4 regions of the Viridibacillus sp. FSL R5-0888 genome follow, and region 2 is predicted to be linked to each of the others. Evidence: riboswitches for the same ligand, from Rfam matches in the RefSeq annotation. Region 2 holds a riboswitch; each other region holds the start of a gene.
The links. A riboswitch is a leader RNA that binds a small molecule or an ion and turns the genes downstream of it on or off. The one in region 2 is predicted to bind S-adenosylmethionine.
Positions count from the first base shown of each region.

Region 1: it holds a riboswitch for S-adenosylmethionine, as region 2 does, so the genes downstream of both, MKY02_RS03925 (methionine ABC transporter ATP-binding protein) here and MKY02_RS19535 (methionine ABC transporter ATP-binding protein) in region 2, are expected to answer to the same signal.
Region 3: it holds a riboswitch for S-adenosylmethionine, as region 2 does, so the genes downstream of both, MKY02_RS16890 (VOC family protein) here and MKY02_RS19535 (methionine ABC transporter ATP-binding protein) in region 2, are expected to answer to the same signal.
Region 4: it holds a riboswitch for S-adenosylmethionine, as region 2 does, so the genes downstream of both, metA (homoserine O-acetyltransferase MetA) here and MKY02_RS19535 (methionine ABC transporter ATP-binding protein) in region 2, are expected to answer to the same signal.

Region 1 covers NZ_JBBPAU010000001.1:799,372-801,575, reverse strand. The annotation lists gene MKY02_RS03925 (methionine ABC transporter ATP-binding protein) at 1-938, opposite strand, end outside; SAM riboswitch class I at 1,065-1,171, opposite strand; gene MKY02_RS03920 (thioredoxin family protein) at 1,228-1,536, opposite strand; gene MKY02_RS03915 (TOPRIM domain-containing protein) at 1,548-1,892, opposite strand; gene gcvH (glycine cleavage system protein GcvH) at 1,972-2,204, opposite strand, start outside.
Region 2 covers NZ_JBBPAU010000001.1:3,945,201-3,947,404, reverse strand. The annotation lists gene MKY02_RS19540 (carbon-nitrogen family hydrolase) at 1-497, shown strand, start outside; SAM riboswitch class I at 577-682, shown strand; gene MKY02_RS19535 (methionine ABC transporter ATP-binding protein) at 801-1,814, shown strand; gene MKY02_RS19530 (methionine ABC transporter permease) at 1,804-2,204, shown strand, end outside.
Region 3 covers NZ_JBBPAU010000001.1:3,368,914-3,371,117, forward strand. The annotation lists gene MKY02_RS16890 (VOC family protein) at 1-924, opposite strand, end outside; SAM riboswitch class I at 1,033-1,142, opposite strand; gene pyrE (orotate phosphoribosyltransferase) at 1,336-1,968, opposite strand; gene pyrF (orotidine-5'-phosphate decarboxylase) at 1,968-2,204, opposite strand, start outside.
Region 4 covers NZ_JBBPAU010000001.1:2,326,591-2,328,794, reverse strand. The annotation lists gene galE (UDP-glucose 4-epimerase GalE) at 1-456, shown strand, start outside; SAM riboswitch class I at 633-740, shown strand; gene metA (homoserine O-acetyltransferase MetA) at 832-1,740, shown strand; gene MKY02_RS11550 (alpha/beta hydrolase) at 1,909-2,204, shown strand, end outside.

The sequences.
Region 1 (2,204 bases), 3.1 Mb from region 2:
TGTATAATCAGCGTGCCATATGGTCCACTTTTCGTTTGCGAAATATTACCATGGACAATATTCACGTCCAAATTAAGTTCACGGCTTAAATGTGAAATAACTGGCTGACCAGTTGAAGAGCCTACAAACATTAATTTTACAAGTGTTCCTGATGGGTAGTTTTCAATAATTTGTTCAATTGATTCTTTACGTTCATTCGTATCTGTAATTTGAGAAACAAATCGTTTTGTAACGTCTGCTTGTGGTGATTGGAATACTTCTAGAACATCACCATTTTCAACAACTTGTCCAGCTTCCATTACTGCCACGCGATGACAAATTTTACGAATGACATGCATCTCATGCGTGATAAGTACAATAGTTAAGCCTAATTTCTCATTGATATCGACTAGTAAATCTAAAATTGAATCCGTTGTTTCAGGATCAAGTGCTGAAGTAGCTTCATCACAAAGCAGTACTTCTGGGTTATTTGCCAGTGCTCTAGCAATACCTACACGTTGCTTTTGACCACCTGATAATTGAGAAGGATACGCCTTTTCTCTGCCTTTTAAACCAACTAATTCAATAAGATCTAATACCTTTTTCTGACGTTCTGCCTTAGATAAACCTGCAATTTCTAATGGAAATGCTATATTCTCTTCTACAGTACGTGACCAAAGTAAATTGAAATGTTGGAAGATCATACTGATTTTTTGACGCGCATTACGTAACGCACTTCCTTTAATCGACGAAACTTCCTGACCATTCACAACAACTTTACCGGTCGTCGGTTGCTCCAAACCATTTAATAAACGAATGAGCGTACTCTTGCCTGCTCCGCTGTATCCAATAATGCCGAATATTTCTCCGTCTTCAACAGATAAATTCACATTTTTGACAGCGGTTAACTCTCCGTTAGCGGTTTTATATTTTTTCACAACATTTTCTAACTGAATCACTGTCATACCACCTTTATTTTAAAACTAAAAAGTATGCACTTTCTACTGGCATCTCTTAGAAACTAAAAAAACCCTTCTGCAGATTAACAGAAGGGTTCAACGCAAAGCTATATACGTAAAACCGTTCTCTCATCTTCCAAAGTAAATACTTTGTGTGATTTGGCACCGTGCCATATAAATATGACGGTTGCCGGGCTTCATTGGGCACTTCCCTCCACCTCTCTAAATAAGAGTAACGACTATATTTAATTAGTTATGTTTGCTACTTTATCACGCTATTGCTTCAACGTCAATCGTTTTGACGTAATTTTTCAAACAAAAAAGGTACTGATTGAAAGGCATAGATTTTATCATGAATTTTCCCATTCTTCGAAATAATCAAGCATGGGACACTTTCTATTTCATAATCAAACGCTACATCTTGTATATAATTCAAGTTCGCTTTACCAATAGGAATATCGCTAACGACATGTTCTACTACTTCCATCATTTTCGACGCAACTGCACACGTCCCACATAATGGTGTATACAAATAAAAAGCCGAAAGCGAGGAGTTTTTCATAGTTTCTTCCCATTGTTCACGTGACCATTCTTCCATCTTCTTCATTCCTATACTATTAGATATTCTTTATGAACTGTAAAATTTGCCGCCAATAATATTCTAGCTAAATGTCTTCTAGGAGTAGCTTCTACTTGTTTATAAGTAGAGGAGGTGTGTAGATGACGAGCATTTGGGAACTCTCTTTTAAAAAGAGCACGGAGCTTATCACCCGATGAGTCAGCATCAAAGAATGCATACAATTCGCAGTCCTCATATGGTGCCAAGATTTCTTCTAATCGGCTTGCACTAACTGTTCCATTCGTACATATTATCGGAATGTTCTCTGCTAGTATTGGCGCAATTCGCAACTTATCTTGGCGCCCTTCCACGATAATCAGCTTGTTAAAAGTCATATATACCCTCCTAACAAATACTTTTTGCCGTTTACCAAGTTTAAAAAAACGCCGAGCAAATGCACGGCGTTTTCAGATCTTATTCTTCGATAATTGCTTCGTATTGTTCTGCAGTTAATAATGCATCAACTTGAGCGTTATCAGCTGGTTCAACTACAACCATCCATGCTTTATCGTATGGAGATTCGTTAACGAACTCTGGGCTTTCTTCAAGCTCTTCGTTAATTTCAACAACTTTACCAGAAATCGGTGCGTAAAGTTCTGATACAGTTTTTACAGATTCAACACTGCCGAATGGTTCGTCTGCTACTA
Region 2 (2,204 bases):
ATAACAACAAAGGGGAGCTTGTCAGCGAATATGATAAAGCGCATCTTTTCCGTCTAATGGACGAGCATTTGTATTTATCAGCTGGCGATAAGCAAAATAACTTTGAACTGGGTGATATTCCAGCAGCTGGTGTTATCTGCTACGATATTCGTTTTCCAGAGTGGTTACGTCTTCATGCATTGAACGGAGCGAAAGTAATTTTCGTTTCTGCACAATGGCCAACGCCACGTATTGATCATTGGAAAACGTTATTACAAGCACGTGCAATTGAAAGCCAGTGTTTTGTTATTGCAGTAAATAGAATTAGCCATAAAAAACAAAATTTCAACGGTCAATCGATGGTTATTGAACCTTGGGGTGAAGTGTTATGGACTGGTGGAGAAGATGAAGAAATGGCGATTATCGATGTCGATTTCTCTATAGTGGATGAAATTCGCCAACGAATCCCGGTATATGATGATCGTCGTCCTGAATTATATAAAGATATTTTGAAATAATTCAAAGTTTCAAAAAAGTGTTTGACATCTACATTATTTCACAGTAATATTTAGTTCATAACTTACAAACGAATATTGAATTTTATCTAGAGAGACCGAGGGATAGGCCCTATGACGTCCGGCAACCCCCTGCCAAAGGGAAGGTGCCAATTCCTACAGAATGAGTACATTCTGGAAGATAAATCGCCAATTTACACTTACGATGCTTCTTTCAGATAACCGAAAGAAGCGTTTTTTAATACAGCAAATTCCAAGTATTTCTATAGAAGTTACATAATTTAAACAGATTTGAGGGGATACAATATGCTCGAGATTCAGAATCTTACAAAAGTATATAAAACCAAGAAGGGTACGGTAACGGGTGTAGACAACGTATCGTTGACAATCGATGAAGGTGAAGTTTTCGGTATTGTTGGCTATTCTGGCGCAGGAAAAAGCTCGCTTCTACGTTGTATCAATTTATTAGAGCGACCAACAAGTGGCAGTATCGTAGTAAATGGTCAAGATTTAACAAAATTAAAAGGTGAACAACTTCGTAAAGCGCGTTTGAAAATCGGAATGATATTCCAACATTTTTACTTAATCAGTCAAAAAACGGTTGGCGAAAATATTGAATTTGCTTTAAAAGCAGCGGCTACACCACCGAAGCTGATTAATGCTCGTGTAAAAGAATTGCTTGAAATGGTAGGTTTATCTGAGAAAATAGACGTTTACCCAGCACAATTAAGTGGTGGTCAAAAGCAACGTGTCGGCATTGCCCGCGCACTTGCAAATAATCCATCCGTACTACTTTGTGATGAAGCGACATCAGCACTTGACCCAAAAACAACGGTTTCCATTTTACGCTTACTAAAAAAGATCAATCGTGAGCTAAATATTACAATCATCCTTATCACGCACGAAATGGATGTTGTGAAAGAAATTTGTGATCGAATGGTTATTATGCAAGAAGGAAGAGTCATTGAAGAAGGGGCAGTTTACGACGTTTTTGCAAATCCGGTTGAGCCATTAACACAAGAATTTATTAGCAGCGTTGTATCATTTGAACTGCCACCAACGATTCTTAAAGGTGTGACAGGGGAAATTGTGAAAGTACTATTCAAAGGAGATGTAGCTGGAGAGGGCGTCATTTCAGATATGATTCAAAACTTTGAAGTACGTGGTAATTTCTTGCACGGCACAATTGAATATATTCAAGAAAAACCTCTTGGCATTTTCTTAATGGAGCTACAAGGTCAACCGGATAATGTAGGGAGAGCTATTTCTTATATGGAAGGACGCGGTGCGTTTGTGGAGGTGATTAACAATGCTATTTGATTTCGAGCACTTTATTAGTATGCTTCCAGACATTTGGAAAGCATTTGGTGAAACGTTACTGATGATTGGTATTTCACTTAGCATTTCACTAATTATTGGTTTACCACTTGGAATTATACTATTTGTTACAAGCAAAGGTTTATTTTTACGTAATCGTTTTTTTAACGGAATTTTAGGGTTTATCGTCAATCTAGTTCGTTCCGTTCCGTATATCATTCTATTAGTAGCGTTGTTCCCGCTAACAAAAATACTGGTTGGAGATACAATTGGTCCCGTAGCGGCAAGTGTTTCATTATCTGTAGCAGCCATTCCGTTCTTTGCGAGACTTGTAGAAACGTCTATGCGTGAAGTTGATAAAGGTGTCATCGAGGCATCAATAGCTGTCGGTGC
Region 3 (2,204 bases), 580 kb from region 2:
AATTTCAAAAACCATACGATTTCCACTTGGATCTTCTACAACAAACTCATCCCCTAAATCTTGAATTTGTATTTGTTGTTTAATATAATTTTTTGCTGTCTCATAACTTTCTGTTGTTGGTAATTTAAAACGTACTTCTTTCAATCCTGATTCATTTTCAGCTGCCTTTTGAAGTCCTTCACCCGACCATACATTTCCCGCAAGATGGTGATGATAGCCCCCTACTGAAATAAAAAATGCTGTATCAATAATCATCTGTTTTTCAAAACCTAATTTATTTATATAGAAATCTACGGATTCCTCTATATTTGCTATTCGCAAATGAACATGACCAATTATTGTTTCAGCTGGTAATTTCCCATCTGTTTCAAAATCAGCTAATGGAGCTAACTCTTTGAAATTAAGAGGATTACTTCCACCAGGATACTTATCCCAATCTTCACGATGACGATCCGCATATATTTCTATACCATTTCCTTCAATATCATATATATAAAACGCCTCACTATAACCGTGATCACTCGCACTATCTAACCTAGCAATTGGAATATAGCGTTCAAAGTGCGGGAAACGTGAAGATTGCTCTATCGGACTATCTATCGTTTCCTTATTACGTAGAATTTCGAAAAATTTCGTTGCAAACGCTTCTCTACTTGGTAATAAAAAAGCTGTATGGAATAAACCCGTACTTTTAGCGGGTTGTAATTTTTCCGCGGTTTTTTCTAATTCAAAAATAACGTTGTTACTGCCTTTACCACCAAATTTAGCATGTTGTGTACTTTTTTCTAAAACGACAAGACCAACTACATTTTCGTAAAATGCAATTTGACGTTCCAAATCTTTTACTTTTAAAATGACACTTCCAACTTGTGTTGCAGCATCCAATACAAATTTACCTTGTTTCCCATCAATTCTTTGTACCATCTTTATAACCTCTCTCTTTGTTATTTACCAATTATGGAATAAACGACTTCTATTAAAAAACTCTCTTTCTACATCTTCTAGAAAGAGAGTTGAGGGGGGCTAATTCAACTCTTATCTCTCATAATTGCACGCAATCATGTTGAAGTTAGCTCCTTCCTAAAAATTAGGTGTTGCTGAAACTTAAGTGGGCCATTTCCTTCAGTTTCTCAAGTAAAGAAATCCACTTAATATCCCTAGTTAACTTATTGGTTTAATTGATTTTAAAACAATTTCCATAATTAAGCAACATATATACAATTATTTTCTTCATTTAAAATGATTCTTTATAAAGTAGCATTTTGCACAATAAAAAAACTAGCAAGAGATAATTTCTTTTCTCTTGCTAGTTTAAAAGCACCTATATTTGTATTATTATTTTAAGTTCCCGGCTTTTAAATCAGCATGCCATTGTAGTAAACCTGGAATGTCTGATTCATTAATAGCACCTGATTCTTTTGCTGCTTCAACTAATGCTTCAAAGTTTGATAGGCAATAGTAAGGAACACCCACTTCCGCAAAAGCCTGTTCAGCACGTGGTAATTTATATGAATATACTGAAACGACACCAAGTACTTCAGCGCCTTCACGACGAAGTGCTTCTACTGCTGTAATGCTAGAACCACCTGTCGAAATAATATCTTCTACTACAACTACTTTTTGACCTTCAGAAAGCTTTCCTTCTGTTTGGTTACCACGACCATGGTCTTTTGGTTTTGAACGTACATATACCATAGGTAAGTCTAAAATGTCGCTTACCCATGCTGCATGTGGTATTCCCGCTGTTGCTGTACCAGCTACTACATCTGTTTCCGGGAAATTTTCTTTAATAAGCGCTGCAAGGCCGTTTGCGATTGTTGTACGTACTTTTGGAAAAGAAATTGTTAAACGTGTATCACAGTAGATTGGTGATTTAATACCTGATGCCCAAGTAAATGGATCATTCGGACTTAGCTCTACTGCTCCTACTTCTAACATACCTTGTGCTACTTCTTTTTGAATTGTCATTATTGTTGTCCTCCCCATAATTGCTGTACAGCATGGTACGCTTCAACTGGATTTTCTGCTTGTGTAATAGCACGACCTACAACGATTTGCGTCGAGCCTTCTTCGCGTGCAAAATCAGGTGTAGCAACGCGTTTTTGATCATGTGCAACACCACCAACCATACGTATACCTGGTGTTACTTTTAGGAAGCTTTCTCCACATACTTCGCTGATTGCTTTTGCTTCAAGTACAGAGCA
Region 4 (2,204 bases), 1.6 Mb from region 2:
CCTTATATTACGCAAGTGGCAACGGGTAAATTACCTTTTTTAAATATATATGGAAATGACTATCCAACGCTTGATGGAACCGGTATTCGTGATTATATTCACGTAGTAGACTTGGCAAAAGGTCATGTAAAAGCGTTAGAAAGTTTAAAAGGAAAGTATGGATGGAGAGTATTTAATCTAGGTACTGGTGAAGGATATAGCGTCCTACAAGTTGTAAAAACATTTGAATATGTCTCAGGTATTCCAATTAAATACCTAATAAGTGATCGACGTGAAGGTGATGTTACCATTAGCTATGCAGATGCGACAAAAGCAAAACAACAACTGAATTGGGTAGCAGAAAAAACTTTGGAAGATATGTGTCGAGATGCTTGGAGATGGCAAAGGAATAATCCAAATGGTTATAAGGTAAGGAATGTAGCAGAAAATCAGTTGTTATATATAACTGATTTGTAATTGTTGCATAAAAATGGAATATGATTTATACTGTATTAAACATACTGAATTACCCTGTTTTAAAATACTTTTCTAAAGCCCTATAGGAAAACTATGAGGGCTTATTTCCTATGGTTAAATTGACAGAAATGTTTGCTTATCTGACAATTTAATGATAGGATTAAATCAATTACATATTCTTATCAAGAGAAGCAGAGGGATAAGGCCCTGTGAAGCTTCAGCAACCTCTGATTTAATCAGAAAGGTGCTAAGTCCTACAAGACAAAAGTCTTGGAAGATAAGAAACGAGCGTGTTAAGTTAGCCCTCATTCTTATCCTTAGAATGAGGGCTTTTTATATGCGTGTACATAATAGACAAAAAGGAGAGAAATAGCTATGCCAATTAATATTCCGAAAAACCTTCCGGCAACGGAATTACTAAAAGAGGAAAAAATCTTCGTAATGGAAGAGGACCGTTCAAAAAGCCAAAATATTCGTCCTTTAAATATATTAATTTTGAATTTAATGCCAGAAAAAGAGAAAACTGAGCTTCAATTATTACGTCTACTTGGTAATACACCTCTACAAGTAAACGTAACGTTTTTAAATACTGCAACGTATGTTTCAAAAAATGTTAGTAAAACACATTTAGAATCATTTTATACGACGTTTGAACATGTTAAGCACCGACGCTTTGACGGCATGATTATAACGGGTGCACCGATTGAATTAATGGAGTTTGAAGATGTTGATTTTTGGAAAGAAATCGTCAGTATTATGGATTGGACTAAAACAAATGTCACTTCTGTGTTACATATCTGTTGGGGTGCACAAGCAGCACTTTATCATCATTATGGTATTGGGAAATTCCCACTTGCGAAGAAATGCTCAGGAATTTATGATCATACAATCACAGATCCAACTGTAAAGCTTGTTCGAGGTTTTAATGATATATTCACTGCACCACACTCACGGAATACATCTGTATCTATTGAAGAAGTTGAAGCTCATCCAAAGCTCAAACTACTTTCAGCCTCTGATGATGCTGGAGTATTTATTGTCATGTCAGAAGATGAAAAGCACATCATGATAACTGGGCATTTAGAATACGATGCTCATACTTTGGCAGACGAATATTCACGTGACGTTGCAAAAGGGTTGAATATAGAAGTTCCTCAAAATTATTTTCCAAATGATGATCCAGCAAAACAGCCATATAATACTTGGCGTTCACATACGCATTTATTGTTCTCTAACTGGCTGAACTACTATGTGTACCAAGAAACACCATTTGAGTGGGAATAATATAAATAAATGCTCTATTCTATTAGTAAAATAGCATAGGGCATTTTCTTTTTTTGTAGATACTCTTTATAAGTAAAGACCATTTTCTATTAAAATCTAAAGGTGAGCACCAACAAAGCATACTTTATGCTATTATAAATATAGTTTATCTCGAAGGGAAGACAATTAATGAACTCACCTTTTACATTTATTCATACAGAACCAAAAAATATGGATCCATCTAAAAAATACCCAGCCATTTTCTTATTACATGGAATGGGGAGTAATGAGCAAGATTTACCTGGATTAGTAGCTGAATTTAAAGATAGTTGTCATATTTTTAGTTTGCGTGGTCCTATTACACATAAACCTGGTTATGCCTTCTTTACAATTCAAGATATAGGGGAACCAGATCGTCCAGTTTTTGATAAAGTAGTTCATTTTATCCGAGAATTTATAGATGAAGCTTCTTTCGTTTATAATAT